2 regions of the Nonomuraea sp. NPDC050786 genome follow, and region 1 is predicted to be linked to the other one. Evidence: riboswitches for the same ligand, from Rfam matches in the RefSeq annotation. Region 1 holds a riboswitch; the other holds the start of a gene.
The links. Region 1 has a riboswitch for cyclic di-AMP ahead of AB0H84_RS18555 (CHAP domain-containing protein). Riboswitches for the same ligand answer to the same signal wherever they lie in the genome.
Positions count from the first base shown of each region.

Region 2: it holds a riboswitch for cyclic di-AMP, as region 1 does, so the genes downstream of both, AB0H84_RS37155 (NlpC/P60 family protein) here and AB0H84_RS18555 (CHAP domain-containing protein) in region 1, are expected to answer to the same signal.

Region 1 covers NZ_JBFAHJ010000008.1:318,517-325,884, forward strand. The annotation lists gene AB0H84_RS18545 (NlpC/P60 family protein) at 1-201, shown strand, start outside; gene AB0H84_RS18550 (methyltransferase domain-containing protein) at 218-982, opposite strand; gene AB0H84_RS18555 (CHAP domain-containing protein) at 1,036-1,698, opposite strand; cyclic di-AMP (ydaO/yuaA leader) riboswitch at 1,711-1,859, opposite strand; gene AB0H84_RS18560 (aminoglycoside phosphotransferase family protein) at 2,059-3,009, opposite strand; gene AB0H84_RS18565 (peroxiredoxin family protein) at 3,082-3,555, opposite strand; gene AB0H84_RS18570 (RNA polymerase sigma factor) at 3,608-4,189, opposite strand; gene AB0H84_RS18575 (hypothetical protein) at 4,353-4,604, opposite strand; gene AB0H84_RS18580 (hypothetical protein) at 4,610-5,056, opposite strand; gene AB0H84_RS18585 (MarR family winged helix-turn-helix transcriptional regulator) at 5,142-5,525, opposite strand; gene AB0H84_RS18590 (hypothetical protein) at 5,752-6,363, shown strand; gene AB0H84_RS18595 (ABC transporter substrate-binding protein) at 6,619-7,368, shown strand, end outside.
Region 2 covers NZ_JBFAHJ010000026.1:94,069-101,436, reverse strand. The annotation lists gene AB0H84_RS37170 (RDD family protein) at 1-103, opposite strand, end outside; gene AB0H84_RS37165 (RDD family protein) at 213-1,670, opposite strand; gene AB0H84_RS37160 (amino-acid N-acetyltransferase) at 1,756-2,325, opposite strand; cyclic di-AMP (ydaO/yuaA leader) riboswitch at 2,601-2,751, shown strand; gene AB0H84_RS37155 (NlpC/P60 family protein) at 2,757-3,737, shown strand; gene AB0H84_RS37150 (LuxR C-terminal-related transcriptional regulator) at 3,752-3,964, opposite strand; gene AB0H84_RS37145 (helix-turn-helix domain-containing protein) at 4,632-5,033, opposite strand; gene AB0H84_RS37140 (NADP-dependent oxidoreductase) at 5,119-6,051, shown strand; gene lysX (bifunctional lysylphosphatidylglycerol synthetase/lysine--tRNA ligase LysX) at 6,093-7,368, opposite strand, start outside.

The sequences.
Region 1 (7,368 bases):
TGGGGCTGGGGAAGCGACCGCCGCGTCCCGCTCGACCGGCTGCAGCCCGGAGACCTGCTCTTCAGCAAAGGGCTGGGGCACATGGGCATGTACGCCGGCAACGGCAAGATGGTCCACGCGCCCCAGACCGGAGACGTCATCAAGGTCGTCGACCTCGACGACTACTGGCGTACCCGCCTCCTCGGCGCGGTCCGCCCGTAGCAGGCCGACGGCGGGGTCACACCCGCCGCCCGGAAGAGACGAAGACGGGCAGGGCGACGAAGCCGCGCCCGGAGCGCGACCGCTCCTCCTGATCGGCGAGCCAGACCGCCGCCTCCTCTTCGGTGATGGCGCCCGCCCCCCGCACCGCCTCGGCGAACCCCGACAGCATGGACAGCGTCAGCGCGTGGGTGAACACGGCGGTGTGCACCTCCACGGTGACGTCCTCGAAGCCGGCGTCCAGCAGGAGGTTGCGATAGCCGCGGGCGGCTCGCGGCGCCGGGGTGAGGTCGGCGCGAGCGTGCACGATCCTCCTGGTGAGAGCCGGATGGCCGGAGTCGATGACGACCGTGTCCCAGTCCTGGCCCAGCAGGACGATGTGCCCGCCGTCGGCCAGCACCCGCCTGGCCTCCCGCAGCGCGCGGGCCGGGTCGTCGATCTCGTGATAGACCTTGTCCGCGCGGTAGCCCGCGAGCTCACCGTCCTCGAAGGGCAGGCTGTAGGCGTCCCCCGTACGGAAATCGCGCCCGGGCCACCGCTGCGCGGCCAGCGCCACCGTCCGGTCGACGACGTCCACGCCGACCGCCCGCGCCCCGCGTTCGGCCAGTTCGGCCACCGCCCGACCGGCTCCGCATCCGACGTCGACGACGCCGGCGCCCGGCGGGAGAGCCAGCAGCTCGTAGGAGCGCGTACGCAGCTCCGCGGCGCCGGGAAGGGTTTCGGTGGCGTCCAGCAACGCGATCATGGCGGCGACGTCCGCTTCTGCGGCAATGTTGTGCGACATGCCGGACAGCATGCGACTTAAGGTCGACATGAAGTCAACCGCAGGCGGGCTCGTCAGGGCTTGTACTGCGGATAGCCGTAGCCGACCACCTGGGACGTGGGCCGGATCCGCTCCTCCACCCGGCCGTCGTCCGTGTTGCCCTCGATCGTGGTGATCGTGCCGTTCCGGTTGTCCTGCTTGACCAGGCCCATGTGGTCGATGCCGCTGATGCTCCTCGTGTGCCAGGCGAAGAAGACCACGGCACCGGGCCTGGGTACGGTGCCCCAGCGCCTGTTGGCCACGAACCATCTGGCCCAGGTGACGGTGTAGGAGTCCCAGCCAATGGTCGGCCGGGCGCCGGCCTTCTCACCGACCCAGGCAACGAACATGGCACACCATGGGGCGTTGGCGTAGGACTGCAGCGTGCTGCCGTCGCGGGCCGCCGTCTCCGCCGCCCGGGGCGAGGACATGTACCAGCTCTGGAACGGGGTTCCGCCGCCTGCGGCGTTCTCCGTCACGCCGATCTGGGACTCGGCGATTCTGATCACTTCCTCCGCGCTCACCTGGCCGGGAGCCTTCTGGACGGTGCCCCATTGCGACGATCGCGTCTCGGGCCGGCGATGGACCGCGAAGGCCGGCGTACCGGCGAGGACCGCGCCCACAGCGACGCTCATGCACAGGGCGAGGCGGGAAAGGTTTCCGGTCTGCAGGGCACCCGTGAAGATGTTCTTCACCATAGGGCGTATTGCTCCTTGCTTCCATGCCGCCTACCGGGTTAGCTGACGGGTTCGGGCGTGGAAGTGCCCTATGGGCGCCTCGTGCGGAGGCGCGCCGATTCACCCCAGAGAAACGGTGGGTCCCCGGTTCCGCGAGCTCGCGGATTCGGCGGCCGCGCGACCGCTACGCGAAGTCGTTCGCGCAGGTGAAGCGCGGTCTGGGCAATGCGGGAAGGCGCCGTGCGGCGTCTGGTCCTGCCGCAGATACGCCTAAGTAGCACGAAAGTATTCGAATGGCATATATAGCTGCAAGCAGCACCGGCGAATATTCGCGCGAAACACCCGCAATATAGAAGATTGACTACTTGCTCTTTGTCCTTTCTAGACCTTGCGGCCGGCCGAGCCGTCCGTGAGCGACTCCGCCAGGCGGTCCGCGAGTTCGGTGAGCCAGTCCAAGCGGGGCCCGCCCCGGGCTATGCGGAATCCGTGCCGGCGGCCCCAGAACGCGGCCTGCACGGCATGGAACTGGGCCCAGCGCTGGACGCGTTCCCGATCGAGCTCCGCCGCCTCGGCGAAGACGTCCAGCGTGCGACGGAGGGCCTTGTGCGGGTCATCCGCCTCGAGGAGCGTCAACGCGCGCGACTTGAGCAGGGTGCCGCCGTCGTAAGCGGGGTCTCCGACGTACCCCTTGGGGTCGACGGCCAGCCATGGCTCACGGTCGGCGCGCAGGATGTTCCTGGGATGGAGGTCGCCGTGGACGAGGGTGTCCGGCTGGACGTGGCCCAGCTCGCGGACGGTCGCCACGGCGGCGTCCACCGCGTACGGCGGCAGCGTGTGCGCCAGTTCCTCGGCATCCCGGCGTAGCCCCTGCTCCCAGGTGTCCGCCTGCTCCCGCAGCCGAAGCAGGCCGGGCGGCGCGGGGACGGCCAGCCGGCGGTTGATCCGCCCTGCGACCGTCACCACCTCGTCGCCGTCTTCGACCTCCGCCAGCGTCGACGTCCGTGCCCGCTCGAGCAGCATGGCGAACCGCTCGTCGTCGCGCTCGTGCAGCAGCACGGCCCCGCGCCCCTCCCACGCCGCGAAGGCGTCCGGCTCATGGACGTTGCCGGGATGCGGAAACGACACCTTCAGCACGGCGGCTCCCGCGCCGCCCCGCCGGCGCACCGGGACGATGACCCCGACGCCCCCGTGCATGACCGCACCGTCCGGCACGCCTCCCCAGCGCTCCAGCAGCTCCTCCACGATCGCCGGCAACTCGGCGAGCCACGCCGCTCCGGGCTCTCCTTCACGCTCGACGGTGCTCTGGGCGAACGCCTCGGGTATCTCGATCATTCGGGCACCTTACGCGCCAGGCTGATACAGCGGGAACAGGCCGCCGGCGGCGGGCTCCCGCCCGGTTCGCCGTCAGCGGCCTCCGCCGGCGCGAAGACCCTCCACCGCGGCAAGGATCCCTTTCTTGTCGTAGCCGCCGGTGGGCAGGGTGGCGCCGTGGGCGTGGCGGATGACGCCCTGGGAGTCGATGAGGACGCTGCCTGACTGCTGCAGTGAGCCGAAGACCTTCCTGCTCAGGCCGATCATCTCGTGCGGGGTCCCCCGGCGCCCTACGAGGACGGGGAACGGCACCTGGCGCTCGGCCTTCCACGCGGCCGCTTCCTTACGGTCCTCAGGAACCGCGACGAACACCTGGACGTCGTGGGCCGCGAGCTCGTCGCGGCGCCGGATGAGGTCTTGGACGTGCCTGTTGCAGACCGGGCACGACGTCGAGCGCATGAAATAGATCAGCGAGGCATGACCGCCCCGATGGCCGGACAGGCGCACGGCCTGGCCGTCGGTGTCCTCCAGCACCACGTCGGGCGCAGGCGATCCGGTTTCAAGCATGGCGGAACTCCCTCTTCAAGCTCGGGACTGTGGAAATGCGGCTCGGCTCAGGTCAGGCGCCGGCGGCTTCGGGGTCATGCGGTCCCCCGGCGGGGCCGGTCAGGTCGCCCAGGCTGAGCCGCAGCCGGGTGCGAGCCCGGTGCAGCTGGGACTTCATGGCGGCGTTGCTCAGGCCGAGCACCTCCGCGACCCTCCGGCCCGGGTAGCCCAGTACGTCCCGCATGATCAGCACTCTGCGCTGCACATCGGGGAGCTCCCTGATCGCCTGCGCGACGAGTTCGGCTTCCAGCCGCCGGATGGCCTCGTCCTCGGCCGAGGTGGCCAGATCGGCGCCGGCCTCCGCATCGCGGTCGAACAGCAGTCGCGCGCGGCGCAGGCACTCGTTCCGGACGATTCTGAACATCCACGATGCCAGCGCCCCCGTGGCGCGCAGAGAGCCGATCTTCCGGTAGAGGATGATCAACGCTTCCTGCGCGGCGTCCTCGGCGTCCTGCGGGGACGCACAGAGATGCTCCGCGAAGCGCCGCACGTGCACATGGGCACCGTGGATCACCGCGGTGATCGACTCGCGATCACCGGCCTGCGCGGCCTCGATGAGCTGCGCGCTCGCCCACGAGCGGTCAGCCACGTCCATACCCCATCTCCTTGTCAGCGTGGTCATCACCCCATAAGAGGCCCCCACCCCGCAAAAGGATTCACCAGGCCGGCACCGGCGGGTGCTTCGGACCTGAAGCGCCGCGCTCGGGCAGGACGAGGCGGCGCCTGGCCACGTAGGCCGTCGTCAGCGGTCCGTCATGTCAGCCTCGCCGTACGCCCAGGGCGCGCTGGGCGAGCAGGCCGCCGATTCCGGGGATGAAGGCCCGCCACAGGGCGCCGTTCGGCGCCGTGGAGGAGGCGAGGGAGGTGGCCGCGATGACGGCCACGTAGGAGACGCCGTGCAGCGGGCCGCAGAGGGTGGTGATGGCCTTGGCGTGCACGGTGAGCAGGTTCGCGAGCAGGACGAGCAGCGTGCTCAGCTCGGCGGCGGCGGCGATCCGCAGCAGGCGCATGGGCCTCACGCGCCCGCGCCGGAGCCGGGCCGTGCGATCATCAGGACCACGACGATCGCCCACGTCAGGTTGTAGAAGCCGGCGAGCATGCTCAGCCGCCGCAGCCGTGCGGGGTCGCCGTCGCCGGGGTCGGCGAGCGCCTGACGCTGGCGCGGGTAGATCTGCGTGGCGAGCAGCAGGGCCGCGGCAGCGGTGAGGGCCATGGAGACGATGATCCAGATCTCGCCCATCCGCCCCTGGACGCCTGCCATGACCATTCCGACCAGCGGCACGATGAGGCCGAACGCGGCATAACCGCCGGTGATGCGGTGCAGGGCGACGGCGACGTCCCTGCTGCGCCCCTCTCCGCCCGCCGCGGGCGCGTAGCGGGGGAACAGGCTCGTCGCCACGGCCGAGCCCCCGACGAACACGATGCTGCCCAGCACGTGCACGGAGAGCAGGACATGTTCCAGCAACATTTCTTCCTCCAACCTTCAGGCTGCCTGAAGCTTAGGGCATGCTTCAGCCGCCCTGAAGGTTGGCTTGCTCGAGAGCCCCTCAGCCGGCCGATTCGCCCCTGAAGGCGGCGAGGACCGCCTGGCCGATCCGGCGCTGGATGGGGTCGGCCGCTGGGCCGAACAGCCGCTCGTCGACCTCGCCCACCGCGTCCGTGGCGGCCCGGAGCAGGCGGGAGCCGTCCGGCGTCAGCTCGATCACGGAGGCCGAGCCCGCGCGTACGGTGTGGTCGCGCACCAGCCCCGCCGCCACCAGCGCCTTCACCGCGGCGTGCACGCTCTGCACCGTGATGCCCGACATGCGGGCCAGATCGCTGTACGACGCGCCGGGCACACCGGCGATGTGCCCCAGCAGCCCCAGCCGGCTGACCGTCAGGCCCAGCGGCGCGAGAGCGGAGCCGAGCTCGTTCTCGATGCGCCTGGCCATCGTCAGCACCACGATGGAGACGCTGGTCACTGGCGGGGCAGGGCGACCGTCGTCACTCACCCCACCAGTGTGGCACCACCACGAGAAGTTCCTGATCTGCCGCCGCGGCCGAACCGGGCGAGGGCGGGCCGCGTATCCCTCTTCGCGGCCCGCCGTCCTGACCCGGCGGCGGCGAGGGTCGTCTGATCTCCAGACCTGGGCGAGAGTGTGGGAGGATCTGGCCACGATGGGTCCGTTCTCTGTGGTGAGGTGGGTGCGCGCGGCGAGCTTCGCCGTCACGTGCGCCGCTCTCGCCACGCTCGGACACCTGGCCGGCGGAGGGTCCTTCGACCCGGCGGCGGCGGCGAGCGGCTTCCTGCTCCTCCTGCTGCCCGCGCTGGCCCTGACCGGACGCGAACGCACGCTGGCCTCCATCCTCCCCGCGACGGCCGCGTCGCAGGTCGTCCTGCACATCCTGCTCAGCCAGAGCTCCAGCCGGCAGGCCGCGGCGGCCCACTGTGCGGACATGGCCGGGATGAGCGGGATGCACCACACGGAGGCCACGGGCTTCCCCAGCTTCGGGATGCTGCTCGTGCACGCGGCCAGCGTGGTGCTCACCTCCGTCTGGCTGCGCTGGCTGGAGGCGGGCCTGTGCGCCCTGGTCCGGCAGCTGGCCGGATGGGTGCTGCGCCCGCTGCTGGTCCTGTTCCTCATGGCGGCCGGATGGAGCTCCACCCGGCCGCGGGCGGTCCCGCGGGCGCGCGAGGACGAGGGCGCGCGTATCCGGCTGTTCCTGAAGCATGTCCTCGTGCTGCGGGGGCCGCCCGGAGGGCCGGCCGGACCCGCAGTGGTCATGTGATCCGGAGATCGTGTGCCGGCTGTCCCAGCCGGCTCGTCAGGCTGCGCCAATCCAGCGTGCCGTAACAGGTCGCGCCGCTGAGTGCCGCACCTGGGTTTCAGCGCGCCGTTGAGCAGACGCCTGCCCTGGCCGTGCGATCTCGTTCCGCCATCTGTGGGTCTTCCGGCCACCAGCCGGGCGCCGCCGCGCCGGCCACCTCCGTGGCCTGCCGCGGCGTGCGCTTCTCCAGACCCGACCCCCAGAAAGCGCACACGCATGAAATCTGTCATCGTCCTGGCCGCGCTCGTGGCCCTGACCGCCGCCGCCTGCGGTGCCCCCGGCGGCTCCGACCGCGGCTCCATAGAGCTCTCCACCACGTCCGCCGCCGGACGGACCGGCTATCCCCTGAGCTTCGACAACTGCGGAACGCGGGTCACCTTCCAACGGCCGCCGCAGCGCGTACTGATCCTGAACGGGACCAGCGTGGGCGAGGTGGAGAGCTTCATCATGCTCGGCCTCGACAAGGCCGTCCTCGCCAACGCCCAGAGCTACGGCGTCTCCGACGACCCGTCCATGATCGGCAAGATCAAGGCGCTGCCGACCGGCGGGCTGACGATGAACAAGAACTTCGACGTCCCCGCCGAGCAGGTGCTCAAGCTCAAGCCCGACCTGGTGGTGTCCACCTGGTCCGGCGGGTTCGACGCCAAGAACGGGTTCGCCACCCGTGAGCAGCTCGCCGCCGCCGGGATCACCTCGCTGGTCAACCCGGTCAACTGCGCGATGGGCAAGCCCGAGGCCACCGAGGAGGAGCGGCGCGCCTACCGCAACCAGTCGATCAACTCCTCGCTGGAGTTCATCGCCCTGCTGGGCCGGATCTTCGACGTCCAGGACCGCGCGCTCGACCTGATCGGCAAGCTCCGCGCCCGCGTCGAGGCCGTACGCACCCGCGTCGCCGGCATGCCGCCCAGAAAGGTGCTCATCGCCTATCCCGGCATGTCCATGATGAACGCCAACGGACTGCCCGCC
Region 2 (7,368 bases), on a different contig from region 1:
TGTAATAGAACACCCCGAAGACGAGCGCTTCAATCGCCCGGGCGGCGAGCCGTTCCCACCATTCCGCGGGCAGCGTGTCCGCCCACGACGGCGACCCGGCCATAACCCCCACCTCGCGTCATCAGCGGCCCAGGCCCCCATTTTGGTACGCCCACCACACATAAAACAGGGGCCGGCACGAAGCCGGCCCCTGCTTTTACCTGGTGCGTGAACTACTTGATCTTCACCACCACGGTCTTCGCCACCTTGTCGGCGAACGACTGCTGCAGCGGCTTGTCCCAGAGCTGCGAGGCGCCGTTGAGCCCCACGGCGATGTAGCCGAGCAACGAGGATATGAAGGCCAGCGGGAGGGCGGTGAACACCCATCCGCCCCACGTCACCGCGGCACGCTTGAGCGCCAGGTCGGTCGGCAGGCCCTTCGGAGGCATGCCCTGGCCGACGGGGACGACCTTGATGCCCATGACCATCTTGCCGACGGTCTGGCCGTTCATCTTCAGCAGGAAGAAGTCATAGGCGATCCACAGCGCGGTCACGATGAGCGCCGTGATGATGCTCACGACCGTCCCCGGGAGGAGACCGCTGGTGCTGCCGTCGAGCGAGGAGTAGCTGACCGCCAACGCCGCCACCAGGATCAGGCCGATGACGAAGTTCACGACGAAGAGGATGACAAAGTCGATGATCCGCGCCACCAGACGCTGCCACCACTCCGCCAGCGGGGCCGGCGCGCCGGGCGGCTGCACGCCCACGGGTCCCGGCTGGCCGTAGGCCTGTCCGTAGCCGGGCTGGCCGTACTGCTGGGGCTGGCCGTAGCCGGGCTGCCCGTACTGCTGGTCGCCGTACTGCTGGCCGTAGCCGGGCTGGGAGTAGCCCTGCTGGGACTGCGGCTGCTGCCCGTACTGAGCCTGCTGGCCGTAGCCCTGCTGGCCGTAGTCAGGCTGCGACGGCTGCTGCTGGCCGTACTGGGGCTGCTGGCCATACTGCTGCTGCCCGTAATCCGGCTGGGACTGCGGCTGCTGGCCATACTGCTGCTGCCCGTAGTCCGGCTGGGACTGGGGCTGCTGACCGTACTGCTGCTGCCCGTAGTCCGACTGGGGCTGCTGCCCGTAACCCTGCTGGCCGTACTGCTGGCCCGAGGGAGGCTGCTGGCCGTAGCCGGGCTGCGACTGGGCCTGCTGGCCGTAGCCCTGCTGGCCGTAGCCGGGCTGGGACTGCTGCTGCTGGCCGTACTGAGGCTGCTGGCCGTAGCCCTGCTGGCCCGACTGCTGCTCCTGGCCGTAACCCTGCTGGCCGTACTGCTGGCCCGAAGGCGGCTGCTGGCCGTAGCCGGGCTGGGACTGCGGCTGCTGGCCGTACTGGGGCTGCTGGCCGTAACCCTGCTGCCCGTACTGCTGCTGCTGCCCGTACTGCTGCTGCTGCCCGTACTGCTGCTGCTGGCCGTACTGCTGTTGCTGGCCGTGCTGGGGCTGCTGGCCGTAGCCTTGCTGGCCGTAGCCCTGCTGGCCGTACTGGGGCTGCTGACCGTAGGCATCGTCCGCCCGGTAGCCGACCACAGTCACGTCGGGGTCGGGCTCGCCTGGGTGGCGACCCGCGTTCTGTTGTCCGTATTCCGGAGTGCCGGCGGGGTTGTCGCCGGAGTCGTCCTGCGGATACGGCGGCTGTCCGGTGCTCACCGTGTCACCTCGCTTCGAGTGCGCATGTGGCACGTGTCAGGACACATGCCTGTGCTGCCCAACGTATCGACATAGGTATCAACAATCACCTTTCCATCTGGTCAAGATCCACGTCACCCGAGGCCAGATGGAGCAGCATGCGGGTGTTGCCCAGGGTGTTGGGCTTGACGTGTTCCAGGTCGAGGAACTCCGCCACACCCTCGTCGTACGAGGCCAGCAGTTCGGCGTAGACCTCGGGTGAGACCGGTGTGCCCTGGATCGGGCGGAATCCGAGCCTCGCGAAGAAGTCGACCTCGAAAGTGAGACAAAATACACGTCGCAGGCCAAGATCTTTGGCCTGCTGGATCAATGCGGAGACGATCCGGTAGCCGACGCCCATTCCCCGGCACTCGGGGTCCACGGCCACCGTGCGGACCTCTGCGAGGTCCTCCCAGAGCACGTGGAGCGCGCCACAGCCGACGACCTGCCCGCCCCGCTCGGCCACCCAGAACTCCTGTACGTCCTCGTACAGGGTCACCGTGGCCTTCTCCAGGAGCCGCCGCCCCGCGCCCGCGTAGGCGTCCACGAGGCGCCTGACCGCGCGCACGTCGGGCGTACGGGCGCGCCGGACCACCACCGCGGTCTCGGGCGCTGTCAGCTCGGCCACCTGCTCCATGGTTCTCCAGAGTACAGATCTCATTACGGCTCGGACCTAACTCCCACGTCTCGGCCCATCCTGTTACATCTCGTGGCCGGACGAGCACGGAGCTCGGCCCGCTCGGGGTTTGTGCAGCAGCACGGACATAGAGGGCATAAGGTCTCTTCTGCCCAGGTGATCACGAGATCCCCTTGTGACTCTTCGGTTGTGAAACCTCTACAGACTTGGCAGTTCTGGTTGAGCAGGAACCCGGAGTGCATTAATGTCCAGCGACAATGTCCCCCGTGTGTCGCGCGGGAGGCACGCTCAATTCCCGCAAGGGGAGCCGGGGATCCACCGGTGGCGACCTGCGACGCCATCACAGGGGTGAGTCCGAGTCTCTCGGTAGGGCTGCTCCGGCCCGAACCCGTCAGCTAACCCGGTAGGCGTTCCATGAGAGGAGCTGGTAGGTGAAGCGCCCGCGCCACGTCGGTGTGGTGAGTCTCACAGTCGCCGCACTGCTGTTCGCCGTTCCTGTCGGTTCGGCGTCCGCGGACCCCAAGCCCTCGCTGAAGGAGCTCGCCTCCCAGGCCGAGAAGCTGCACACCGAGATCGAGACGCTGACCGAGCAGTACAACGGCCAGCGGGAGAAGCTCAAGACGGCCAAGAAGACCTCCGAGGCCGCGCAGAAGACGTTGGCGACCAGCCAGTCGGATCTGGCCGCCAAGCGCGCCAAGGCCGTCCTGCTCGCCCAGAACGCCTACATCACGGGCGGCTTCACCAAGACCCTGCAGTTCGCGACCTCCGAGGATCCCGAGGAGTTCCTCAACCGCGCCGCGACCTCGTACGCGCTGGAGCAGGAGCAGGGCGAGGAGATCAACCAGCTCTCCAAGGCCATGGAGACGGCCGCCCGCGCCCAGGCGGGCGCCAAGGAGCGCATCGCCGAGGTCCAGAAGATCGTGGACGACCTCGACACGAAGCGCGACAAGATCACCAAACTGGTGGCCAAGGTCGAGAGCAGCCTGTTCAAGCGGGCACTCGGCGAGGCGGGACAGCCCGGCACGCGCGCCGTGCGCGTCAACCTGCCCATCGCGGGCGCCGGCAAGGCGGCGGAGGCCGCGCGGTGGGCGCTCACGCAGCAGCTCAAGCCGTACGTCTGGGGCGCCGAGGGCCCGAGCTCGTACGACTGCTCCGGGCTCGTCATGGCCGCGTACCAGCGGGTGGGCATCTCGCTGCCGCACTACACAGGCGACCAGTGGACCGCGGGCAGGCACATCTCGCGCTCGGAGCTGCGCCCCGGCGACCTGGTGTTCTTCTACGGCGACCTGCACCACGTGGGCATCTACATCGGTGGGGGCATGATGGTGCACGCCCCCCAGACGGGTGATGTCGTACGGATCGCGTCGATCGCCAGGCGGCCCTTCGCCGGCGCGGTGCGCATCGCCGACTGAGCCCTCCTCCGGCGCTAGATCAGCTGGCGGCGCGCGGCCCAGGCCACGGCCTCGATCCCCGTGGCCACGCCGATGCGGTCGCAGATGCCCCGTAATCTCCGGCGTACCGTGCGTCCGCTGATATCCAGACGCCGCCCTACCCGATCGACCGTGACTCCCTTGGCCAGCTCCGCCAGCAGCGCCAAATCAGCATGGGTCAGCTCAACGTCTTCAGTGAGCACATCCATCGGGAGCCCTCCCCCCAACAGCAGAACTCGGACCTCACAGATGGGCCAAAGCCGCTCCTCGCAGACGGTAAACGCATCGCGGAAAGGTCGTCAAGCATGACAATCGCCGCACTTGACGGGCGGTATTGACATGACCCCTTATATATGACGCACTCGCGATATGTCAGGACTCCCGGCGGCCGACAGTGATCTCTGGGGCTCTCCCGGGCGCCATCAATGAGTGCTTCGGACGTTACCGATTTTGATCCGTTCGGCGCGGAGTTTCGGCGTGATCCATAAGCCGGGCATTGCCGGCCGAGCGCCCGATATGCGATCTTCCGCCTCCCCGGCAAACCACCAATCGCTCGCTTTGTTCGGCGATTCACTTCTTATAGGGAGATCCAGGTCAGGCCGTCGGAATGGCCGGCCGGATCGGCGCACCGGATCATTCGGAGACGCACGAACCGATGGGCTCGCGGCTCACCGATCGGCCGGCGCGGGTTTTCTCGCATCACAGCCCACGCCGAGGGGCCTCTTTCCGGGGTGCGCGTGCCCGGTGCCCATCATGGCGATCATGGGTGCTCGCGCGACTGGAACGGTACCGTCACCGGCGGCCTTGACCCGATGCTTACAACCGCCCTCCTATCGGAAAACAGGCGAGCCGGAAGGCACCGCTTCCGGCGAGGGATCAGGCGCTGGCGGCGTCGTAGCGGTCCCTGGCCGCCTCGACGTCGCCGATGTGCGTCTCCGCCCAGCCCTTGATCGCGGCCACCAGCGGCATCAGGCTCTCGCCCAGCGGAGTGAGCGCGTAGTCCACCCGTACCGGCACCGAGGGAGTGAGCGTGCGCGAGACCAGGCCGTCGCGTTCGAGGCCGCGCAGGGTCTGGGTGAGCATCTTCTGGCTGACGCCCGCGATGCGCCTGGCCAGGTCGCTGTAGCGGCGCGGCCCCGCCGCCAGGGCGCTGAGCACGAGGGTGACCCATTTGTCGCTGAGGCGGTCGAGGAGCTTCCTGGAGGGGCATTCGGAGAAGTAGGCGTCGAAGGCCTGCCTGGCCTCCTCGCGCCGCTCCGCCGCCGTCTTCGTCGCCACTCTGTGCGCTCCTTCTTGTGAGTGGGTTACGCACCTGCAGGTGCCTACTTACCAGAAGAGAGTAGCTCTTCCTACGATCGTCCGCATGACGAACAACATGCGTGCACTCATCGGCGGCTCCGGCGCTCCCCGGCTGGTGGAGGTGCCGGTGCCCACCGCAGGGCCCGGACAGGTGCGGATCAAGGTCGCGGCGGCCGGGGTGAACCTGTTCGACCTCGCCGTGGCGGCGGGGACGCTCGCCGACTACGGCGTGGCCCGCAAGCTGGACTCCTACGGGCTCGGCTTCGAGGCCGCGGGGACCGTCGACCAGGTGGGCGACGGGGCCGCGTTCCACGTGGGAGACGAGGTCGTCGCGCTCGTGGCGCGACTGGAGCTGCCGGTGAAGGCGCAGGCCGAGTACGTGGTGGTCGACTCCTCGGCGGTGGCTCGGGCGCCGCGCGGCCGCACGGCGGCGGAGGCGGCCACGATCCCGCTCAACGCGCTCACGGCCTGGCAGTCGCTCGACCGCGCCGGTATCGGCCCCGGCCGTACGCTGCTCGTCACGGGGGCGGCCGGGGCCGTCGGGGGCTACCTGGTCGAGCTGGCCGCCCTGCGCGGCGCCCGGGTGGTGGCCGTCGCGGGGGCCGGGGACGAGGAGCTGGTGCGGGGGCTGGGGGCCGAGTGGTTCGTGCCGCGCGGTGAGGACGTGGCCTCCTCCGTACGTGCGCTTGTCCCCGGGGGTGTGGACGCCGTCGTGGACGCGGCCGTGCTCGGCCTGGCGGCCCTGGACGCGGTGCGGGACGGCGGGGCCTTCATCGCCCTCTCGGCGGGTGTCGCACCGGTGGCGCTGCGCGGGACCGACGTCGCCACGGTGTTCTTCCGCTCGGACGCCGCCCAGCTCGCGGAGCTGGTACGACTGGTGGAGGCGGGGCGGCTGACGTTGCGGGTGGCGGAGACGTACCCCCTGGAGAAGGTCGCCGACGCCCACGCCCGCCTGGCCGCCGGCGGCCTGCGCGGCCGCCTCGTCCTCATCCCCTGACCGGCCGATGCGACGGCCCCCGCACAGGGGGCCGCCGGGGCTCAGTGGGTGGGCTTGACCAGCGGGAACAGGATGGTTTCCCGGATGTTCCTGCCGGTGAAGGCCATGATCATGCGGTCGATCCCCACGCCGACACCACCCGTGGGCGGCATGGCGTATTCAAGGGCCTGCAGGAAGTCCTCGTCCAGCTGCATGGCCTCCAGGTCGCCACCGGCGGCCAGGAGGGACTGCTCCGTGAGGCGGCGGCGCTGCTCGATCGGGTCGATCAGCTCGGAGTAGGCCGTGCCCAGCTCCGTGCCGAAGCCGATCAGGTCCCACTTCTCCGTCAGCAGCGGGTCCTCCCGGTGCTGGCGGGTCAGGGGCGAGGTCTCCAGCGGGTAGTCCATGACGAACGTGGGCTGCACGATCGTGTGCTCCACCAGGGCTTCGAAGAGCTCCTGCACCAGCTTGCCCGCGCCCCACTTCGGATCCCAGTGGATCTCGCGGCGGTCGGCGAGCTTGCGGAGCTCCTCCAAGGAGGTCGAGGTGGTGATCTCCTCGCCGACGGCCTCCGAGACGGCGCCGTACAGGGTGATGCGGGGCCAGGCCGCGATCCCCAGGTCCACCTCCACCCCGTCATGGACGACGACCGAGGTGTCCAGGGCGGCCACCACGGCCTTCTGGTACATCCGCTGGGTCAGGTCGGCCATGTCGTTGTAGTCGAGGTAGGTGCCGTACGCCTCGAGCATCGTGAACTCGGGGTTGTGCGTGGAGTCGGCGCCTTCGTTGCGGAAGTTGCGGTTGATCTCGAAGACCTTCTCGATGCCCCCGACCACGAGCCGCTTGAGGTAGAGCTCGATCGCGATGCGAAGGTAGAGCTCCATGTCGTAGGCGTTGATGTGGGTCTTGAACGGCCGGGCCGTCGCGCCGCCGTGGATGGGCTGCAGCATCGGGGTCTCGACCTCGAGGTAGCCCTCCTCGTGCCAGAAGTCGCGCACCGCGCGCACCGTGGCGCTGCGGAGGCGGGCCATCTTGCGCGCCTCGTCGTTGACGATGAGGTCGACGTAGCGCTGGCGGACGCGTGCCTCGGGGTCGGTGAGGCCGACGTGCTTCTCCGGCAGCGGGCGCAGGCACTTGGCGGTGATCTGCCAGCTGTCGGCCAGGATCGACAGCTCGCCGCGCCGCGAGGTGATGACCTCGCCGGTGACGCCCACGTGGTCGCCCAGGTCGACGTCGCGCTTCCACGCGGCCAGCGACTCCTCGCCCACCTTGTCGAGCGAGATCATGACCTGCAGGTCGGCGCCGCCGTCGCGGATGGTGGCGAAGCAGAGCTTGCCG